Regions from separate parts of the Neorhizobium tunisiense genome, predicted to be linked through region 2. Evidence: predicted binding sites of a transcription regulator. Region 2 holds the regulator's gene; each other region holds the start of a gene.
What was found. The regulator PhoB, encoded in region 2, activates phosphate uptake and scavenging genes when phosphate is short. The targets are predictions, from matches to a motif close to TGTCATNNANCTGTCAT.
Positions count from the first base shown of each region.

Region 1 (5,518 bases), on a different contig from region 2:
CCGCCGAACTTCCCAATCTCGACGGCCGCACCGTGGTGGTGGTGACGGAAAACGCCTATCCGCCGCTGCAATTCGTCGATCCGAAGAGCGGCAAGGCGATCGGCTGGGAATATGACGCGATGAACGAGATCGCCAGGCGGCTGAATTTCAAGCTCGAATACCAGAGTACCAGTTGGGACGCGATGATCCAGGCCGTCTCCGACGGGCAATACGACATCGGCATGACCGGCATCACCATCAAGGACGATCGCAAGCAGCAGGTCGATTTCTCCGATCCCTACATGCGCTCGCAACAACTGATGCTGGTGCGCGGCGAGGAGAAGCGCTTCACCGACGCCAAGAGCTTTGGCGCCCTGACGACCGGGCTGATCGGCGCGCAGCCGGGGACGAGCCCGTTCTACACGGCGGTCTACGCGATCCTCGACGGCAACGAACAAAACCCGCGGATCAAGCTGTTCGAGACTTTTGGCGCGACGGTGCAGGCACTGAAGGCGGGAGACGTCGATCTGGTGCTGACCGACAGCACAGCCGGCGATGGTTACGTCAAGGCATCCGGCGGTTCCTTGAAGCTGATCGGTCAGCCGCTCGGCACCGAAGATTTCGGCTTCATCTTCAAGAAGGGTTCGGATCTCGTTTCGCCGGTCAACGCCGCGATCGCCGCGCTGAAAGCCGACGGTACGCTCGATGCGCTGAACAAAAAGTGGTTCCTCGACTACAAGATGGGTGAGTAGAGGTATGGCGCCTCCGCGCCGCAAGGCATCGCAGCCGCAGGATTTCCCCTGGTGGCTGGTCGCCTTCGGGATCCTTTGCTTCGGCCTTGCGGCGGTCATCGCCCTCAACGACCTCTATTCCCAGGTCTTCAACGTCGTCGCCAAAGGCATCGGCATCACAATCGGCGTGACGCTGACCGCATTTTGCCTGGCGACGCTGCTGGGGCTCGGCATCGCGCTTGCCGGGCTTTCCGGCAATGTCGTGCTGAGGCAGGCGGCGCGTTTCTATATCGAGCTCATCCGCGGCATCCCTATCCTCGTCCTGCTCTTCTACATCGCCTTCGTCGGCGCGCCGGCCTTCGTGACGCTCTACAATTGGGCGCTGGCGCCGCTGATCGAGGGCGGCTGGGCCGAGGCGCTTCTGGTGCGCGACGTCTCCCTGCTCTGGCGGGCGATCATCGCCCTGACGATAGGTTATGCCGCCTTCATCGCCGAAATCTTTCGTGCCGGGTTCCAGGCCGTCGACATCGGCCAGATCGAAGCAGCAAAGGCACTGGGCCTTACCCGCTGGCAGCGTTTCCGGCTGATCGTCTTCCCCCAGGCGATGCGGGTGATCCTGCCGCCGCTTTCCAACGACTTCGTCTCCATGGTGAAGGATAGTTCGCTCGTTTCGGTGCTCGGCGTCGCCGACATTACCCAGATGGCCAAGGTCTATGCCGCCGGCTCCTTCCGCTTCTTCGAGACCTATTCGATCGTCACCTATATCTACCTGCTGCTGACGATCGGCCTGTCGCTCGCCCTGCGCGGCTTGGAAGGACGTTTGCGGAGAAGAACAGAGCGATGAGGCGGCGCGGAAGCCGCCTCACCGTTTCAACCTCTGCCGAGCGCCAGGCGCAGGGTGATCTCGACCGGCGAATAGTCGCCGTCCTCGCGCTCCAGCCGGTATTGCTCGGCAAGCCCGAGCGGCGGCTGCGCCATGAAGCGCGGCTCTGTGCCGCGATGTTTCTGGGCTGCGTGGACGAGCAGCGGGTGGCACAGATAGACGGTGCCCGCCTCGCCCGTCGCCAGCGCTTCCAGGCGATCGGCTCCAACCGCCTCCAGCATCATCGGCCCCATGCCGGCCTCTCCTGCCGGTTCCAGCAGCCGCGCCATCTCCATGTGCGAGCCCGGCCGGATGCGGGTCGGCGCGTCGTTCTCGCCGACATCCGAGAATAGGAAGAGCATCAGCAATGCCCGGTCCCGTGAGGTGTAGTTCGCCCGCCAGTTGGAGAAATCGTACTGCTCATCGGGATTGGAGCTCGGGCCGGGAAAGCTGAGGTCCACGTGCCAGCCGTCGTCGCCGGCACTGTCGGGATGCGGGAAGCGAATCGGAAAGCTGCCGAGCCCGCTGCGCGACAGCCAGCGCCCCTTGCCGACCAGCTGGTCGAAGGCCCTGTGCAGCACCGGCATATTGACGGCGGTTTCGAAAGGCCCGCCGCCATATCCCGGCAGGCGGATGACGGGCTGTGTCCAGGTGGTCGGGTCGTTGCGGTCGAAAGGAATGTCGCGCCACATGATATCGCGGGCCTCGGCAGCGACATCTTTAGGAAAAGCGTGGTCGATCCGCGCGAACCCGTCGCGGATGAAAGCCTCGATCTCGGCAGCGGACAGCGCCCGCGCGTCGGCAGGATAATGATCGGTCATCGGGAAATCTCTCGTTCGCTCTCCACCGGGCGGCACGCGCAGTGCTCGGGGCGGAGGTTTCGGTCATGAGCCATCGACAGCCGAAAGGCTGCTATCCGGGCTCGTTGTCTTCATTGCCCGCTCAGGCGGTTATGAATAAAACCGAAGCGATATGGAGAATGTTCATCATCATCGTGGGTCTAGGCTAACGTCTGCGCCCCGCAACGTCAACGACGGCAGGGCGCAGTATCGTTCAATAGACTTCCGGAACGTACATGTCCGCCGGCACCGGATGGCGGATGTAATCGTCGTTCCGAACGCGGCCCGGCAGGTCGATCTGCTCCTTCGGCACGGTCTCGTAAGGCACCTGGGCGAGAAGATGGGAGATCATGTTGAGCCGCGCCTTCTTCTTGTCAACGGCCTGCACCACCCACCACGGCGCTTCCGGAATGTGGGTGCGCTGGAGCATCTCTTCCTTGGCCTTGGTATATTCTTCCCAGTGGACGCGGCTTTCGAGGTCCATAGGCGACAGCTTCCATTGCTTCAGCGGATCGTGGATGCGCATCTTGAAGCGGAATTCCTGCTCCTCGTCGGTGATCGAGAACCAGTATTTGACGAGAATGATGCCGGAGCGGACCAGCATGCGCTCGAATTCCGGCACCGAACGGAAGAACTCCTCCAGCTCGTCCTTGGTGCAGAAGCCCATGACGCGCTCGACGCCGGCACGGTTGTACCAGGAGCGGTCGAACAGCACCATTTCGCCGGCCGTCGGCAGATGCGGCACGTAGCGCTGGAAATACCACTGGCTGCGCTCGCGCTCGGTCGGGGCCGGAAGTGCAACGGTGCGGCAGACGCGCGGATTGAGGCGCTGGGTGACGCGCTTGATGGCGCCGCCCTTGCCAGCCGAGTCGCGACCTTCGAACAGCACGACCATCTTCAGCTTCTTGTACTGCACCCAGTCCTGCAGGCGGACGAGCTCGTGCTGGAGGCGGAAGAGCTCCCGGAAATAAATCCGGCGGTCGATCGTTGCCTCGGCGGGCTCGGACATTCCCTCGGCGACCAACTCGTCGAGCCGGTCCTCTTCCATCTGCAGTTCCAGCTCTTCATCGAAGCTGTCGGCGATCTCCTCCTTGATGCGGCTGAGCTGGTCTTGCATCGGTTCGGACATGGTGGGCATTCCTCCGTTATGGAAACTCAGATCAACCACGTTTCCGCGAAGGCTTTATGACAGAGATGCGACGGATTTTCTGCGAAGCAATTCGATTGCCGATTTCTTCGGAAACTGCTATTGCAGCGGCCATGGGATCGAAATTCGGATGCCTCGCGAACCATATCGTCGTGCTGCAGGACCACAAGCGTCTGCCGGCACGGTTTTTCGCGCGGGTATCCGGGGCGCTTTGCGACCGACTTAGCTGATCTTTTCAGCTTGCGGCAGCCCGTGCTGCCGGACACCCATTTCCTGTTTCAGTCAGCTTTACGGACAGCAGCCATGAGCGCACCCCGCACCCTTTACGACAAGATCTGGGACGACCACGTCGTTTCCGAAGATGAAAACCACACCTGTCTTCTCTACATCGACCGTCACCTCGTTCACGAGGTGACGTCGCCGCAGGCCTTCGAAGGCCTGCGCATCGCCGGCCGCAAGGTCCGTGCTCCGGAAAAGACGCTCGCCGTCGTCGACCATAACGTGCCGACCACGGCCGACCGCCACGAAGGCATCAAGAACGAGGAAAGCCGCATCCAGGTGGAAGCGCTTGCCCAGAACGCCCATGACTTCGGCGTCGAATATTATTCGGAAAAGGACGTCCGCCAGGGCATCGTCCACATCGTCGGCCCCGAACAGGGCTTTACCCTGCCGGGCATGACCATCGTCTGTGGTGACAGCCACACCTCGACGCACGGCGCCTTCGGCGCCTTGGCGCATGGTATCGGCACGTCGGAAGTGGAGCACGTGCTCGCCACCCAGACGCTGGTGCAGAAGAAGGCGAAGAACATGCTGGTGCGCGTCGATGGCCAGCTGCCGCCGGGCGTCACCGCCAAGGACATCATCCTTGCCATCATCGGCGAGATTGGCACCGCCGGCGGCACCGGCCATGTCATCGAATTCGCCGGCGAGGCGATCCGCGCGCTCTCCATGGAAGGCCGCATGACAGTCTGCAACATGACGATCGAAGGCGGCGCCCGAGCCGGCCTGATCGCGCCGGACGAAAAGACCTTCGAATATATCAAGGACAAGCCGCGCGCCCCGAAGGGCAAGGCCTGGGACATGGCGCTCGACTACTGGAAGACGCTGCAGACGGACGAAGGCGCGCATTTCGACAAGGTGGTCGTGCTCGACGCCGCCAACCTGCCGCCGATCGTCTCCTGGGGCTCCTCGCCGGAAGACGTGATCTCGGTCGAGGGTTCCGTTCCGAACCCGGACGATATCCAGGACGAAACCAAGCGCACCTCCAAATGGCGCGCTCTGGAATATATGGGCTTGAAGCCCGGCACCAAGATCACCGATATCGCCATCGACCGCGTCTTCATCGGCTCCTGCACCAACGGCCGCATCGAGGACCTGCGCGCCGCAGCCAAGGTTGTCGAAGGCCGCACCGTCGCCTCGACCGTGTCCGCCATGGTCGTCCCGGGCTCCGGCATCGTCAAGGAACAGGCGGAAGCCGAAGGTCTCGACAAGATCTTCAAGGACGCCGGTTTCGAATGGCGCGAGCCGGGCTGCTCGATGTGCCTGGCGATGAACGACGACCGCCTGAAGCCGGGCGAGCGCTGCGCCTCGACCTCGAACCGCAATTTCGAGGGCCGCCAGGGTTACAAGGGCCGCACCCATCTCGTCTCGCCGGCCATGGCCGCCGCAGCCGCGGTCGCCGGACATTTCGTCGACATCCGCGAGTGGAAGTAAACGTCATTCAATTTCGACTTCGAGATGCCCGGCCTCAGCGCCGGGCATTTTCGTTTCGGGCCTTAGCCGAGCACCTTGACCACCGTCCCCTTGCGCATGAAACGGATCAGCCGTTTCATGTCGGGAAGGCTGACGGCGATGCAGCCGGCGGTCGGCTGGTAGCCGGGCTTGATGAGGTGGAAGAAGATCGCCGAGCCGCGGTTGCGGGCGCGCGAAGAAATATTCCAGTCGAGCACGAGGCAGATGT
Region 1 is NZ_JBDIUU010000003.1:214,415-219,932, reverse strand. Features, by position in the region: gene ABCW43_RS15140 (transporter substrate-binding domain-containing protein) at 1-731, shown strand, start outside; gene ABCW43_RS15135 (amino acid ABC transporter permease) at 736-1,554, shown strand; gene ABCW43_RS15130 (phytanoyl-CoA dioxygenase family protein) at 1,581-2,393, opposite strand; gene ppk2 (polyphosphate kinase 2) at 2,626-3,540, opposite strand; gene leuC (3-isopropylmalate dehydratase large subunit) at 3,862-5,271, shown strand; gene ABCW43_RS15115 (L,D-transpeptidase family protein) at 5,334-5,518, opposite strand, start outside.
Region 1: ppk2 (polyphosphate kinase 2) is a predicted target of PhoB. The motif match lies at 3,586-3,602, and genes of this name have one in related genera.

Region 2 (5,518 bases):
CATTTGATGTTCCCTGTGAAGCGGGAAACCTACGACGGCGTCCCGCTTTTGCCCGCTCAGGCCGATTTCTTCATCTGGGAAGCGGAAAGCTTTTCCGCCGCCCTCTCGATGCGGGCAAGCCCCTCGCGGGCTTCCTCCGCTGTGACTGTGAGCGGTGGCAGGAGACGCACCACGTTGTCGCCGGCCGGAATGGCCAGCATGTGTTCGCCGCGTATGGCGGCAACCAGATCACCCGCGGGCACCTTCGCCTTCACGCCGAGCAGCAGGCCTTCACCACGAATGTCCTCGATGACATCGGGGAAGCGGTCCTTCAGGCTCGCGAGCCCCTGGCGCAAGACCAAGGCGACATCCCGGACGTTTTCCAGGAAGCCGTCGCCGAGGATCACGTCGAGTACGGCGTTGCCGACCGCCGTGGCCAGCGGATTGCCGCCGTAAGTCGTGCCATGGGTGCCGGCGGTCATGCCGGAGGCGGCTTCCGCCGTGGCAAGGCAGGCGCCGAGCGGGAAGCCGCCACCGATGCCCTTGGCAAGCGCCATGATGTCGGGCGTCACGCCCGCCCATTCATAGGCGAACAGCCTGCCGGAACGGCCGACGCCGGTCTGGACTTCGTCGAAGATCAGCAGCAGACCGTTGTCGTCACAGACCTGGCGCAACGCCTGGAGGAATTCCTTCGGAACCGGCCGGACGCCTCCCTCTCCCTGGATCGGCTCGATCAGAATAGCCGCGGTCGCATCGGTGATCGCGGCCTTCAGGGCGTCGATGTCGCCGAACGGCACCTGATCGAAGCCTTCGACCTTCGGGCCGAAGCCTTCGAGATATTTCGCCTGGCCGCCGGCAGCGATGGTCGCCAGCGTACGGCCGTGGAAGGCACCTTCGAAGGTAATGATATGGAAGCGCTCCGGATGCCCCTTCACGAACTGATAGCGGCGCGCCGTCTTGATGGCACATTCCAGGGCCTCGGCGCCGGAATTGGTGAAGAACACCTTGTCCGCGAAAGAGTTGTCGGCGAGACGACGCGCCAGCTTCTCCTGGCCGGGCTGCTCGAAGAGGTTGGACGTGTGCCACACCTTGTCGGCCTGCGCCTTCAGCGCACCAACGAGATGCGGATGTCCGTGGCCGAGCGAATTGACCGCGACGCCGGAACCGAAATCGAGATATCGCTCCCCACTTTCCGTCACAAGCCATACGCCCTCGCCGCGCTCGAAACGCAGCGGAGCCCGGGCAAACGTGTCGAAAAGCGCGGCTTCAGCCATGGCGACATCACTCCTCTAGGCAGTCCAAAAAGGCCCATGGAACGGGCCGAAAAAACCAAAAATGCCGCCCACTGGGCGGCGGGGGCACTATCGGGGTTTAGGCCATCAATGTCAACAAAGCTCGGCGTTTTGGGCGGATCCGGGCCGGAAGGCGAAAGGCGCCGGCCAATGTGACAAAAATGACTCTCCCGGACAGCAAGTTGGGGAAAACCACGAAATCGATTCCCGCAGATTCTCCCGACTCTTGCCACGGAGTCAGCCTCACACTAGGTTAAAGATCAATTACTAGACTGCATGCGGCGGAACTAGTCACCTCAAGCATAGATATAGTGGGTGCTGCGAAATGAATTTCGCAGCAAAGGTGGAAGGATTCTGCATGCCAGCAACGTTCAAAGGCGGAGAACGGGCATGAACTGGACAGACGAGCGTGTCGAGAAGCTCAAAAGATTATGGTCGGAGGGCCTCAGCGCCAGCCAGATCGCAGCGCAACTTGGAGGCGTAAGCCGAAATGCCGTGATCGGCAAGGTGCATCGTCTGAGCCTGCCGGGTCGGGCGAAAGCCGGCGGCACGGTAGCGACGGGCCGTTCATCTGCGGCCAAGCGCACGACGTCGGCGCCGCGAGCCCCGAACTATGCATCGCGCGTCGCGACCCGGACCGTTACCCGCGCCGTTGGTGCGACGATGGTCAAGGAAGAGGTCGAAATCGAGCCCTATCAGGAGATGGAATATCGTCCCGCCTCCAACGTGGTGGTGCCGATCTCCCGTCGCCTTGCATTGACCGAACTCACCGAGCGCACCTGCAAATGGCCGGTCGGCGATCCGCTCAAGGACGACTTCCACTTCTGCGGCTGCGAATCCCCGGATGCTTCGCCCTATTGCAGCTATCACGCAAAGCTCGCCTACCAGCCGGTCAACGAGCGGCGCAAGGTTGCTGCTCGGGTCTGAGCGGCAAGGCGACACGAGGGCTAGATCGGAAGCGGGCTTGAGGTCCGCTTTTTTGTTGCTGCATGGCAGATATGCCAGGCCCAAGCCTTGCTGCCGGGCGGCATTGCGCCTATTTCCAAAACAGCGAGGACGACCTCCCCCATTCGGGCAGAAACTCCGGGACGACCCGGAACAGAACCCAGGAGGTCATCATGCGCTCGACACGCGACCGTATCCGCCATGCCATCAGCTTCGAACTGATCGGGCTCGCTCTCATCACGCCGCTCGGCGCTATCGCCTTCGGCATGCCGGCTGCCGATATCGGCGTGGTCGGCATCGGCAGCGCGACGATCGCCACCGGCTGGAACTATCTTTACAATCTCGGCTTCGACCATCTGATGCAGCGCTTCACCGGCACCACACAGAAAAGCACCGCGATACGCGTGGCGCATGCGGTGTTGTTCGAACTTGGTCTGCTGATCGCGCTTTTGCCGCTGATCGCCTGGTATCTCGGCGTCAGCATCCTCCATGCTCTGATGATGGATGTGTCTTTCGCGGTCTTCTACGTGGTCTATGCCTTCGTCTTCAACTGGGCCTATGACCGGATCTTTCCGCTGCCGGAATGGCAGCGGCAGACCGAGGCGGCTTGAGTCGGCTCGTTAAGATTCCATCGAGTAACCCGCGCCGCGGACGGTGCGGATGACATCCTGCATGTTGGAGAAGTTGAGCGCTTTTCTCAGGCGCCCGACATGCACGTCTACGGTACGCTCATCGACATAGATGTCGTGGCCCCAGACGCCATCCAGAAGCTGCGACCGTGAGAACACACGGCCGGGCGAGGCCATCAGGAATTCCAGAAGGCGGAATTCGGTCGGGCCGAGGCGCACTTCACGGCTCTTGCGGTGAACGCGATGGGTTTCCCGATCGAGTTCGATATCGCCGCAACGGAGCACGCTGGAGAGCACTTCGGGACGGGCGCGGCGCAGCATCGCCTTGACGCGGGCCATCAGCTCCGGGGTCGAGAAGGGTTTTACCACATAGTCGTCAGCGCCGGTGGCGAGGCCGCGAACACGTTCGCTCTCCTCGCCGCGGGCCGTCAGCATGATGATCGGCAGGCGTTCCGTTTCCGAACGCGTGCGCAGACGGCGGCAGAGTTCGATGCCGGAAACGCCGGGTAGCATCCAGTCGAGTATCAGAAGATCCGGCGTACGCTCCTGAAGCCGGATTTCGGCTTCATCCCCCCGCAGGATCGTCTCGACCTCATAACCTTCCGCTTCGAGATTGTAGCGAAGAAGCACGCTGAGTGCTTCTTCATCCTCCACCACAGCGATTTTAGGCAGCATTTCAGCTCTGCTCCGTCAGCATTCCATCATTTATTCGGTGATCGCGCCGAGTGTGTTCGACGAGTCGTCCTTCGGGCGATCGCCCTCCGGCTGGGCGCCGGTCGTCATGTAGTAGATGGTCTCGGCGATGTTGGTGGCGTGGTCGCCGATACGCTCGATGTTCTTGGCGCAGAACAGCAGGTGCGTGCAGGTGGTGATGTTGCGCGGATCCTCCATCATGTAGGTGAGGAGTTCGCGGAACAGCGAGGTGTACATCGCGTCGATTTCCTCGTCGCGGATGCGGATCGCCTCGGCCTTCTCCGCCGAACGTGTCGCGTAGACGTCGAGGACGTCCTTGAGCTGCACGAGGGCGAGATCGGAGAGATGTTCCAGACCGCGGGCGAGCTTGCGCGGAACGCCTGTGCCCTGAACCGCGATAACGCGCTTGGCGGTGTTCTTGCCAAGGTCGCCGACGCGCTCCAGATCGGAGGCGATGCGCAACGAACCGACAATCTCGCGAAGGTCGGCCGCAACCGGCTGGCGGCGGGCGATCGTGATGATCGCCTTGTCGCCGATCTCGCGCTCGGCGTGATCGAGGATCACGTCGTCGGAGATGACCTTCTGCGCGAGTGCGGCGTCGGAATTGACCAGCGCACGCACGGCGTCCGAGCACATCTGCTCGGCGAGGCCACCCATTTCGGAGATGCGGCGGCTCAGGTATTTCAGTTCGTCGTCATATGCCGACAGGATATGGGTCGATGCCATCTTCTAGTCCTCAAAATTGATTTTCAGGCGGCACAATCGGCTGGATCAGCCGAAACGGCCCATGATGTAATCCTGGGTGCGCTGATCGTCGGGATTGGTGAACATCTTGTCGGTGTCGTTCTCCTCGACGAGTTGGCCGAGATGGAACATGGCGGTGCGCTGCGACACGCGGGCAGCCTGCTGCATCGAGTGCGTCACGATGACGATCGTGTAGTTGGCACGCAGTTCATGGATGAGTTCTTCAACCTTGGCGGTCGCGATCGGGTCGAGAGCCGAGCAGGGTTCGTCCATCAGGATGACTTCCGGCGACACGGCGATCGCACGGGCGATGCACAGACGCTGCTGCTGACCGCCGGAGAGGCCGGTGCCGGATTCGTGCAGGCGATCCTTGACTTCGCCCCAGAGGCCAGCGCGCTGCAGGCTCGCCTCGACGATCTGGTCCATATCGGCCTTGCTCTTGGACAGGCCGTGGATGCGCGGACCGTAGGAGACGTTCTCGTAGATGGTCTTCGGGAACGGGTTCGGTTTCTGGAAAACCATGCCGACACGGGCGCGAAGTTCCACGACGTCGATGTTCTGGTCGTAGATATCGTCCGCATCGAGGGTGATCTTGCCGGTGACGCGGCAATTCTCGATCGTGTCGTTCATGCGGTTGAGGCAGCGCAGGAAGGTGGACTTGCCGCAGCCGGAAGGACCGATGAGAGCCGTCACAGTGTTTTCGCGGACGTTGAGGTTCACGTCGAAAAGCGCACGCTTTTCGCCGTAATACACCGAAACGTCCTTACCGATCATCTTGTGGGGAGCATCGCTCATCTTTTGGTCCAGCGCCTTTTCTACTGCCGATTCTGACATCATATTCATTGTCATACTCCTTCTACCAGCGCCGCTCGAAGCGACGCCGCAAGAGAATTGCGCCAACATTCATTAGGATGAGGAACAGGAGCAGGATGATGATTGCTCCCGAGGTACGCTCGACGAACGCGCGCTCCGCTTCGTTCGCCCACATGTAGATCTGTACCGGCAGCGCCGTCGACGGGTCGAGCGGCGTGGTCGGATAGTTGGCGACGAAGGCCACCATACCGATCAAGAGCAGCGGAGCGGTTTCGCCGAGTGCGTGGGCGAGACCGATGATCGTACCGGTCAGGATGCCGGGCATCGCGAGCGGCAGGACATGGTGAAAGATCGTCTGCATCTTGGATGCGCCGAGGCCGAGGGCCGCCGCGCGGATAGAGGGCGGCACAGCCTTCAGGGCCG
Region 2 is NZ_JBDIUU010000001.1:1,667,141-1,672,658, forward strand. Features, by position in the region: gene argF (ornithine carbamoyltransferase) at 1-3, opposite strand, end outside; gene ABCW43_RS08725 (aspartate aminotransferase family protein) at 57-1,253, opposite strand; gene ABCW43_RS08730 (GcrA family cell cycle regulator) at 1,662-2,198, shown strand; gene ABCW43_RS08735 (PACE efflux transporter) at 2,390-2,827, shown strand; gene phoB (phosphate regulon transcriptional regulator PhoB) at 2,837-3,520, opposite strand; gene phoU (phosphate signaling complex protein PhoU) at 3,551-4,264, opposite strand; gene pstB (phosphate ABC transporter ATP-binding protein PstB) at 4,310-5,125, opposite strand; gene pstA (phosphate ABC transporter permease PstA) at 5,139-5,518, opposite strand, start outside.

Region 3 (5,518 bases), on a different contig from region 2:
ACCGGGATCGGCAGAGACCGCATATTGACCGCCAAGGACATGAATATGGTGGGGGTCCGTGAAGTTCATCTAATGCTCCATTCCCGTGCATGCGGAGAGTACTTTCGCGCAAAAGTATGAAGGTGCTACGCGAACGGGAAGGCCCAACAATGAATGGCAAGAAATACTGGCCGATACGTATTTCGTAATTCGAAGGGTGGTCCGCGCTTGATCTGGAGCGGCATGGGCGCATTTCGCCGATGTGGAGCGACGATTAGTCCCGCCGCTGATTGGGCAGGATCGAGACTCCGCACGGCGGCGCTTTCGGCAAAGCCCGATGGAGACCGTCCCGGTCGATTCCGTCACAAGGGCCCTTCTGCCAAAAGAGGTTTTTCCGTTCAGGGACCATTAATCACGGCATGTGCATTGTTCGGGAATATCGAGCCTTTTGCCGCCGCTTGCAGGCACTGCTCGGTGGAAACGGAGACGCTTGTGATGAAGAAGATAATTGTCTCGGCGCTGATCCTGGCCGCCACCTGCACCAGCATCGTGATGCCGGCCGGCGAAGCCGCGGCCCAGCAATGGGACAGGCACTACGATCGATACGACCGATACGACCGATACGATCGCCGGCCCCCGCCACCTCCGCCGCGCAGGCATCGCGATAACACCGGTGCGGTGATCGCCGGCGGCTTGGCAGCAGGCGTCATCGGCGGCCTGATCGGCGGCGCTCTCGCCAATGACGGCGGACCGCGCTACATCGACCCGCCACCGCCGCCCCGGCCGCGCTGCTGGTTCGAGGACCGCCGGGTCCGTAACGCCTATGACGGCGGCTGGCACATGGAAAGCCTGCGCGTCTGCCAGTAGGCGGAACACGAGATGGGATTGAGCTGCAGCCGGTCTTCGGGCCGGCTGTCTTGCGTCCGGCCGATCCGATCAGGGTGCCGGCTTGATGCCGCACAGCATCTCGCGCTTGCCCGCAAAACCCGGCCGCCGCTCGACCGTAAAGCCGGCCGATTGAAGGTTTCGGCGCACGAAGCCGGCGGCGGCATAGGTGCCGAACGTGCCGCCGGGCAAGGTCTTGTCGTGGATTGCCTGCATGATCTCAAGCGACCACATGTCGGGATTGCGCGACGGCGCAAAACCGTCGAGGAACCAGGCGTCGAAATCCGCCTCGGCTGCGGAGACCCCTTCGAGCGCCGGGCCGCAGACGACCGTCAGCCGGGTCTGGGCGTCGGCCTCGATCACGACATGCCCGGCGGGTTCGTCCGGCCAGGCTTCGGCCAGCGCCCGCCGTTCCGCATCGATCTCCGGCCACCGGGCGAGCGCCCGGTCGATCTCCTCGCGCTGCATCGGGTAGAGCTCGAACGAGGTGAAATGAAGCTTCGCGCCTGCGGGGCGGACAAGCTTCCACTGCCGCCAGGTCTCGCAGAAGTTCAACCCCGTGCCGAAGCCGAGTTCGCCGATCCGGAAAGTCCGGTGCCCTTCCCAGCGTTCCGGCAGGCCATTGCCGGCCAGGAACGTATGGCCGCATTCCAGCCGGCCGTCGGTGCGGCAATAAAAGTGATCGCCAAACTTTTGCGAATAGGGCATATCGCCGTCATGCCAGTCCAGGGTCTGGCTTTGGGTCGCACGAATTTCAGGATCACGGTTGCTCATGGGACATGCGGATAATCCTGCCGGCTCCGGCGGTCAATCTCATGTCCTGCCACCGTCTGCCGATCTCGTCATCCTTGGTGGTGGCATCATGGGTCTGTGGGCGGCCGTCAAGGCCGAGCGACTGGGTATCCGTACACTGCTTGTCGACGCCGGTCCGTTGGGGCAGGGGGCAAGCGGCGGGTTGCTCGGCGCCCTGATGCCGCATATGCCCGACAAGTGGAACGACAAGAAGCAGTTCCAGTTCGATGCCCTCCTGTCGCTGGAAGACGAGATCATTGAACTCGAAGCCGAGACCGGCGTGCTCTGCGGCTACCGCCGCTCCGGCCGGCTGATCCCGCTGCCGAAGCCGCATTTGCGGAAGATCGCGCTCGGGCACTCGGCCGATGCGGAAGCCTGCTGGCGGCGCGGCGACCGTCGGTTTCATTGGCATGTGCTCGACCGCCCCCTGCAGAAAGGGTGGCCGGATGCCGCATTCGCGGCTGCCGGACTGGTGCATGACACGTTTGCAGCCCGCGTTTCACCGCGCAGCCTCGTCGCGGCGCTCGTCGCCTTCCTTCGGTCGGCCAGCAATGTCCGGATCGTCGAAGGCCTGGAGGCGGAGACGATCGACTCGGCGGCAAGTAGGATTATATTCCGCGACGGCGAAATCGTCACCTTCGGCCACTGCATCGTCTCGGCCGGCCACCGGTCCTTCTCCCTGCTTCAAGGAATTTCGCCGCCGCTGAAGCGTGCTATCGGCCAGCCGGTCAAGGGGCAAGCGGCGCTCCTCAAGGCCGATATCGATCCCGCCCTGCCGGTGATCTTCCTGAACGGCCTTTATGTGGTCGCCCATGAGGGCGGTCACGTCGCGGTCGGCAGTACCAGCGAGGATGTGTTCGACGACCCGTCCTCGACCGATTCTCAGTTGGACGAGCTGATCACGCGCGCCCGGACGCTCGTGCCGGCCCTGGCCCTGGCCCCCGTCGTCGAGCGCTGGGCGGGATTGCGGCCAAAGGCGATCGACCGCGATCCGATGGTCGGCCCGCATCCCGATCACGCCCGAGTGATCGCGCTCACAGGTGGTTTCAAGGTGAGTTTCGGGATCGCGCACAGGTTGGCGGATGCGGCCCTAAACGCCGTGAACGGCCGGGAATCGCGACTTCCGGCGTCGTTCACGCTCGCCAATCACCTTGCCGTCGCCTCGCGTTAAACGCGAACTTTTGATCCCTCGCGTCGTTATTCTGTCACGCAAATCACTTAACCCCCACGGCAGGGATTGTTGAGCAATGCGTAAAACACGGGGTTGCTGAAAAAGGACGTTCAGAAGGTGACGCATGCGCTATGCCATCTATTTCACGCCTCCGGCGCATGATCCGCTGACGCTTGCCGCGGCCCAGTGGCTCGGCCGCAACGCCTTTTCGGGGGAGGCGACGGAGCCGCCGGCGATCCGCGGCATCGGCATTCATGATATCGCCTTCAACACAGCGCTGCCGCGCCGCTACGGTTTTCATGCGACGCTGAAGGCGCCATTCCGGCTGGCGCCCGACGTCACCGAACAAATGCTGCTGCGCCACCTGATGCGGTTTGCCGGAACCCACAGCCCGTTCGAACTGCCCAAGCTCGAAGTCGTGCGGCTAGGCAATTTCTTCGGCCTTGCGCCGGTCGTCCCGTGTGATGCCGCCCGGTTCCTCGCCGCTTCGGTCGTCCAGGAGTTCGACAATTTCCGCACGCCGCTGACCGAAGCGGAACTGGAGCGCAGCGATTCTGGTGACCTCTCGGCGCCGCAATTCGCCAACCTGTATCGCTGGGGCCATCCTTACGTGATGGACGAGTTCCGTTTCCACATGACGCTGACCGGCCCGCTATCGCCGATCGAAATGCCGCGTTTCGATCTTGCGCTGCGCGATTATTTCGAACCCTATCTGAAAAAGCCGGTCGAGATCGCCAATCTGGCGCTGTTCATCGAGGAGGAGCCGGGCGCGCCTTTCCAGGTGCATTCGCTGCATCCGATGGGGCGAGTGGCGGCGCGCAAGATCGCCTGAAAGGCGCCAACGGTCACTTTTGTTCAAGAGGCCGGCGCGGAAATCTGCTATATCGGCGCTATGCAGAATGTCTCCCAGGAACAGGCAGCCGATCACATGCCGCTCGCCCAGGCGGAAACCACCCGCTTCTGGCGCGACAGCCGTTTCGGGGGCATGGAATGCCTGTCCGCGACATTCCTCACCCATGAATTCGCGCCGCATGCGCATGACACGTTCAGCATCGGCGCCATCGAACGCGGCGCGCAGGTGGCGACCATCCGCGGTCTGCGCGAAAGCTCGGGGCCGGGTGATATCTATCTCATCAATCCCGGCGAGATCCACGACGGCGCGCCCGGCGACGGCGGTTATCGCTACCGGATGATCTATCCGGACATGGCGCTGTTTCGCGAAATCCTCGAAGACGTCACCGGCAAATCCTTCCAGGGCACGCCGGCCTTCGGCAAGCAGATCCTTCACGACCAGACGCTCGCCGACGCTTTCCACAAGGCGCACCGGACGCTGGAGGAGGGCTCCGGCGCGCTCGAGACCAGCCAGGCGATGTTCCTGGTGCTGGATGCGATGTTCCGCCGCCACGGCAGCTCGATCATCGTGCCGGTCGATACCACCGAGCGCACCGCCGTGCGCCAGGCCCGCGACTACCTGACCGAAAATTTTTCATCCGATATCGGGTTGGAGGAATTGGCTGGTGTCGCGGGGCTCAGCCGCGCCCATCTCATTCGCTCTTTCCGCAAGGAATTCCACATCACTCCGCATTCCTTCCTCACCGATATCCGCATCCGCGCGGCGCGCAAGCGGTTGAGGGAAGGCGGTCAGCCGGCCGAGATCGCACTCGAATGCGGTTTTGCCGACCAGGCGCATTTCACCCGCCACTTCAAGGCCCGCACCGGGCTGACGCCAGGGCAATACCGGGCTCGCTGATCACTTTCGTTCAAGACGGCTGATGTTGTCCGTTCTAAGCCTCCCCCTGATCCGCCTGCCGGCACCTTCTCCCCGAGGGGAGAAGAGAGATGCGGCACCGTCGCCGTTCCTCCTCTCCCCTTGGGGAGAGGGTGGCCGAGCGAAGCGGGTGCGAAGCACGGTGAGGGGGCGACGTACGCCGACATCAGATCAAGGTTATTGGATGAGCAACAACACAAAATTTCAGGACTTCCTCGGCGGCATGCGGGCGATCTCGCCGCTGATCGCCGCGGTCATCCCGATCGGCCTCGTTTTTGGCGCGGTTGCGGCGACAAAAGGCCTGTCGCCGGCTGAGGCCGGGCTGATGAGTGCGCTGGTCTTTGCCGGCGGCTCGCAATTCGTGGCGATGGATATCTGGATCCATCCGGCCTCCTGGACCGGCGTCGGTTTTGCAGCCCTCCTGGTCAACATCCGCCACGTGCTGATGAGCGCCTCGCTCGGCACAAGGATGGGCGGTTTCAGCGCGCCAGCGCGTTATCTCTCGATGCTGTTCCTCGCCGATGAGATATGGGCGATGGCGGAGTTCCGCGCCAAGGTGGCGCGGCTCACGCCCGCCTGGTTTGCCGGTCTCGTCGCGCCCTTCTACCTCGCCTGGGTGTTTTCCGGACTTGCCGGCGCGGCCCTTGGCGCTTTTCTCGGCGATCCGGTGGTGCTCGGGCTCGATTTCGCTTTCCCGGCCGTCTTCATCGTTCTGGTCATGGGCTTCTGGAAGGGTCCGGAAACCGGGGCCGTGCTGCTCGCAAGCGGTGCCGCCGCCGTCGCCACCCTGCATTTCGTGCCGGGTGTCTGGTATATCGCCGCCGGCGCCGTCGCCGGTCTTGCCGCAGCCATGGTCACCGGAAAAGAACGGGATGCGGAGGTGATGCCATGACCGTCGATATCGCCGCCCTGGTTGCCATCCT
Region 3 is NZ_JBDIUU010000002.1:700,432-705,949, forward strand. Features, by position in the region: gene ABCW43_RS12485 (chemotaxis protein CheD) at 1-69, opposite strand, end outside; gene ABCW43_RS12490 (hypothetical protein) at 475-846, shown strand; gene mnmC2 (tRNA (5-methylaminomethyl-2-thiouridine)(34)-methyltransferase MnmC2) at 916-1,638, opposite strand; gene ABCW43_RS12500 (NAD(P)/FAD-dependent oxidoreductase) at 1,637-2,827, shown strand; gene ABCW43_RS12505 (DUF1045 domain-containing protein) at 2,952-3,659, shown strand; gene ABCW43_RS12510 (AraC family transcriptional regulator) at 3,720-4,577, shown strand; gene ABCW43_RS12515 (AzlC family ABC transporter permease) at 4,780-5,487, shown strand; gene ABCW43_RS12520 (branched-chain amino acid transport AzlD family protein) at 5,484-5,518, shown strand, end outside.
Region 3: ABCW43_RS12505 (DUF1045 domain-containing protein) is a predicted target of PhoB. The motif match lies at 2,849-2,865, and genes of this name have one in related genera.

Region 4 (5,518 bases), on a different contig from region 2:
CTTTTGCAAGCCGCTCGATCGCCGCTTCGAAGGCTGCCACCACCCCCGGCTCGGCGCCGTCGAAGACGATGTTGGTGGGGATGACGATATCGAGCGGTTGTGCCGGTTTGCGAGGCGTCCGGGGGGCTGCAAGTCCGCGCATCGCCGCATCCACCAAGACCGCGTCCTGCACCGTGCGGCAGAGCGGTCCGAGTGAGTCGAGGCTCGTCGCCAGAGGATAGACGCCGTTCATCGCATAACGGCCGCGGGTCGCCTTGTAACCGACGATGCCGTTGAAGCCAGCCGGGATGCGGATCGAGCCGCCGGTATCGGTACCCATCGCGACGGGCACGAGGCCGGCCGCGACCGCGACGCCGGAACCGGAGGAGGAGCCGCCGGGAATGCGCGGCGCATCCTTGCCATGCGGATTGTGCGGCGTGCCGTAATGCGGATTGATGCCGATGCCGGAAAAGGCGAATTCGCTCATGTTGGTGCGTCCGATCGCGACCATGCCGGCCTGTTTCAGGAGATCGACGATCGCGGCGTCCTTGGCGGCAGGCGTCGCCTTCTTCAGCACCTTCGAGCCGGCGGTGGTCGGCAGGCCTTCGATGTCGAAGAGATCCTTCCAGGCGATCGGAATGCCATCGAGCAGGCCGAGCGAGCGGCCTTCCTTCAAGCGCTTTGAGGATGCCTGGGCTTCCGCCAGGGCCCGGTCGTCGAGCAGCGAGACGAACACGGCCTTGTCCGGATAGGCCCTGATACCTGACAGCACCGATTCCGTGACCTCGATCGGGTCGACCTTGCCCATCTGTATGAGAGCGGAAAGCTCGGCGATCGACATCGCTCCAAAGGATTTCGTCACGGCAGTCATTCTCCCTATTCCGTTACTGGCGGGTCACAGATGTATCGGATATTTTGGCGATGGGTAGAGGATTTATCGGCTTGGCACGCCGCATGGAACTTCCCGCATATCCGCGAAGTTCAGTGAATCCACCGCGTGAGCGGAACATCGGGAAGGATTCAGCCCATGAGAAACATCATCGCCATAACCGGTCTCGTGATCGCGCTTGCCGGCTGCAGCACGGACGGCGGCGGGACCACCGGAGCCATCGATATCGGGCCGGGTATCCGGCCGATCCCCGGCAGCATCACCTATCGAGGCCAGCCGCGTACCAAGCTCACCAAGTCGCCGATCGGCAGCGTCGTTCCGCACGAGTTCCGCAACGAACTCGGCCAGCGGGTCGAGGAAAACTACATCATCCAGCCGGACCGCAGCCTGAAGCTGGTCAGCCGGCGGGTGTTTCGCGATCCGTTCGGCTTCGACGACTGATCTGCCTCAGCCGCCGATCCGTGCCCAGGCTCGCTCGGTGGCGACCGGTTCGTCGGTGGTGATCTGATCCGGCTTCAGCGCCATCAGGGCCGCGAAATCGCGGGCCTCTTCGTCGTCGAAACCGGCGTCCGGGTTCTTGAGATTGAAGGTCCAGGCATCGACGAGCCTCCCCGCATCGTGGCAGAGGCCGATCAGGTCGAGCCCGTCCTTGGCGGCCTGCAGCACCAGTTGCCAGGCAAGATAGATGGTGTCCGGCTCGGTCGGGCCGGCCATATCGTCGCGCAGATCCGCTTCGACGGCCTTGAGGCCCTGACCGCGATAGATCTCCATGAGCTTGTCGGTTGGGTCGATGCCGCGCTTGAGATCCGGCAGCCTCTGCTTGACGGCGACGATAAGATCGAGATCGGCGCCACTGACGATGATCGAGGAGCCGGCGCTTGCGAAATAATCGGCGAGATGGTCCATGCCGCGCGCCCCGATCACCGCAAGCTCGTCCTTCATGTCGAACTGCAGCAGGGCGTCCGGATGAGCGGTCTCAAGCATGGTCGCCAGGTCCTCGCTGAGGATTGGCGGATGGCCGCCTTCGAGCAGCGTCAGACCGCGGATGGCTTCGGGCAAAGTCGCACGGATGGGGCCATGGCCGGTGGTTTCGCCTTCAAGCTCTTCGTCGTGCAGTACGACGAAGCCGCCGTCGGCGCGGACGCGCAGGTCGAGTTCGGTCGATGCTCCAAGACGAAAACCCTCTGCCATGACGCCGGCGGAAAACAGCGGGTCCTTGAGGCTGCGGCGCAGGCGATGCCACTTCAGCCGGGTGAAACGACCCTGATGGGCGATGCCGAGGCCTGAAAATATTGAAGCCATGAAATTCCGTCTAAGGTGAAGGGTGCCGATTCGATCGATGACAGACTATTGTCTCGGAGCTGCCTGCCATAGATCGATGACAGAAGTTTCGTGCCGAGCTTCAAAAACGAATTGCCGCCTGTCAGGGAACGACTTGTTATAGAGGTTTGCGGATAAGTACCCGAAAACAAATTTTGTCTCCTGTCACGAAAGGCAGATCTCATGTCCCATGACGCAAACTGGGCGCCTCTTCCCCCCACCAGCACCGGCCTGCGCGGCCGTTGCCCGCGTTGCGGCCAGGGACATCTGTTCAACGGGTTCCTGTCGATGCGGCCGGCTTGCGAGGTCTGCGGTCTCGATTATTCCTTTGCCGACCCGGGAGACGGTCCCGCCTTTTTCGTCATGTGTTTCGGCTGCATTCCGAGTATCGCGCTTGCGGTCTGGATCGAGACCAGCTTCCAGCCGCCATTCTGGGTGCATCTGCTGGTCTCGCTTCCCTTTCTGCTCCTCACCTGTCTCGCGCCGATGCGGCCGCTGAAGGGCTGGCTCGTCGCGAGCCAGTATTTTTACAAGGCAGGTCCCGGCAAGGTCGACAAGAGCCCGTCACCGCCCGATGACGCCCAGAACGGCGGCTGACTGCCGACAGGACCTCGAGGCTTGCGAAAAGACCGGGCAGGATGATGAGGAACAATCTTCTCCGCAAACCATTCGACAGGTGACAATTCAAGGGGCCTGTAATGTCCGATGCCGATGAATTTGAAATGGAAGCGCACCGTAGGGCACTCGCCGTGGAAGGGGCGATGCTCATGCTGATCGACGGCCTCACCGCCCGGGGCACGATCTCCGCCGACGAGGCGGAGGATATGTTGCGCATCCTGTCGAAGAGCTCGGATTTCTCGGCGGCCCGTGCCGCAAGCTCGCTCCGGATCGTCAACCAGCTGAAGCGCCTGCAGCGCGGCGACGGAGCAATCACCCCCGGGGCGTGAATCGGCGAAGAATCCGCCGACAGTGCGGGAGGCGTGTTGCGAGGCGCCTTCTCGTTTTTTGATCGGGAACATCTCCAGTCGGGGTCAGTTGGGGGCGATCAGTTCACCAGTTCAACAATAAGGAAGATCCCATGGCCCAGTATCCCACTCCGCCGTTTCCCGAACAGCAGCAGCCGATGCCGGGCTTTACCGGACGCATGGATCCGGTGCCCGATCACGGCGAGCTTTCCTACCGCGGCTCCGGTCGATTGGCCGGCAAGAAAGCGGTAATTACCGGTGGCGATAGCGGCATCGGCCGGGCTGTGGCGATCGCATATGCACGCGAGGGCGCCGATCTGCTGATCTCATATCTCGACGAAGACGAGGATGCCGAGGACACCAGGCGCCTTGTCGAGGAGGCCGGGCGCAAGGCGGTGCTGGTGCCGGGCGACATCAAGACCGCGGCGCATTGCCGGACGATCATCGACCGGGCTGTCCAGGAATTGGGCGGCATCGATATTCTCGTCAACAACGCCGCCCATCAGGCCACGTTCTCCGACATTGCAGACATCAGCGACGAGGAATGGGAGCTGACCTTCCAAGTCAATATCCATGCGATGTTCTATCTCACCAAGGCGGCGGTTCCTCACATGAAGCCGGGCAGCGCCATCATCAATACCGCCTCGATCAATTCCGACAGTCCGAGCCCGACGCTGCTCGCCTATGCGACCACCAAGGGCGCGATCCAGAATTTCACGGCGGGGCTTGCGCAGCTTCTCGCTGAAAAAGGTATCCGCGCGAACGCGGTTGCGCCGGGGCCGATCTGGACGCCGCTCATCCCTTCCACCATGCCGGAGGACCGGGTGAAGAACTTCGGCAAGCAGGTCCCCATGAAACGTCCGGGCCAGCCGGTCGAACTCGCGACCGCCTATGTGATGCTGGCCGATCCGCTCTCCAGCTACGTTTCGGGCGCGACGATCGCCGTCACCGGCGGCAAACCAATCCTGTAGCTCCGCTCCCCTGCCGACGAAAACGGCGGCGGCGTGGCTCACGCCGCCGTTCCTGTTTGGAGAATTGCCCTCAGGTGCGGCGGCCGACTTCCCGCGCCAGATCCTCGAAACAGAATTTGGTGCCCTGTTCGCTCGCTTCATTGGCAAGAAGCAGGAGCCGGATCGGGAAGGCGATCGCCTTCTGATGGGAGGTGGAGACGGCGAGGGGCTTGTCGTCGGCGAGCACGGTGCGTTCGGCCGCTTGCAGGGCGCCCTGGATTTCCGAGTGAGAGACGACGCCTTTTTCGACCAGGAGCCGGTTGATCGCGGCGACCGCGAGATAGAGGCCTTCGAGCTGGGGATTGGCAGTGTTCATGTCTCGGTCCTTTGCGTGGAAGACGGAACGGAGGTGGCGGCATTTTCGTCGATCAGCCGGGCGCCGCGCTGCTGGGTCAGGTAACGCCAGATCCATTGCACGCTGACGAGCAGGCGCTTTTCGAAATTGACGAGCAGGTAGACATGGACGAGCGCCCAGAGGAACCAGGCGAGGCGGCCCTTCAGCGTCCACTTGCCGAAGTCGAAGATCGCCGCATCGCGGCCGATGACGGCTGTATTGCCGCGATTCTGGAAGCGGAACGGCTCGGCCGGCTTGCCGTCGAGCAGGTTCGCCCGCAGCGCCTTGCCGAGATATTGGCCCTGCTGCTTGGCGACCTGGGCAAGGGCCGGCAGCGGCTTGCCGTCTTCGGCGAGGCCCAGTGCCGTGTCCCCGATCGCATAAATATCCGGAAAGCCGGTGATGGAGAGGTCCGGCTCGACGGGAATGCGGCCGCCTGCCTTGCCTTCGATGCCCAGCCATCTGGCCGAGGGCGCCGCTTTGACGCCTGCGCCCCAGATGACGCAGCTGGTGCGGAAACGCTGCGAGCCGGCGATCACCTCGTCCTTGGTGACGGATTCGACGGATAGACCGGTCATCACCTCGACGCCGGCCTTTTCGAGCGCCTTCATGGCGTATTGGGTGAGGTTGTCGGGAAAGGCGGCGAGGATTTTCGGGCCGGCCTCGATGAGGATGACCCGCATGTGATCGGGCTCCAGCTTGCGGAAGTCGCGGGCGATCATGAAATGGCCAAGCTCGGCGATGGCGCCTGCCATTTCGACACCGGTCGGGCCGCCGCCGATGATGACGCTGGTGAGGAGGGCCTTTTTCTCTTCCGGATCGTGAGAAAGCTCGGCCTTTTCGAAGGCGAGCAGCAGGCGCTGGCGGATCAGCCGCGCCTCGTGGATGGTCTTCAGGCCCGGCGCCCAGGCGCGCCAGTCGTCATGGCCGAAATAATTATAGTCCGAGCCGGTGGCGATGACGAGGCGGTCGTAAGGGACCGACGTGCCGTTGTCGAGCGCAACGGTCTTGGCGATCGGAT
Region 4 is NZ_JBDIUU010000002.1:546,975-552,492, forward strand. Features, by position in the region: gene ABCW43_RS11690 (amidase) at 1-841, opposite strand, end outside; gene ABCW43_RS11695 (hypothetical protein) at 1,007-1,309, shown strand; gene ABCW43_RS11700 (glycerophosphodiester phosphodiesterase) at 1,316-2,170, opposite strand; gene ABCW43_RS11705 (DUF983 domain-containing protein) at 2,372-2,785, shown strand; gene ABCW43_RS11710 (hypothetical protein) at 2,887-3,135, shown strand; gene ABCW43_RS11715 (SDR family oxidoreductase) at 3,267-4,124, shown strand; gene ABCW43_RS11720 (hypothetical protein) at 4,195-4,479, opposite strand; gene ABCW43_RS11725 (NAD(P)/FAD-dependent oxidoreductase) at 4,476-5,518, opposite strand, start outside.
Region 4: ABCW43_RS11700 (glycerophosphodiester phosphodiesterase) is a predicted target of PhoB. The motif match lies at 2,236-2,252, and genes of this name have one in related genera.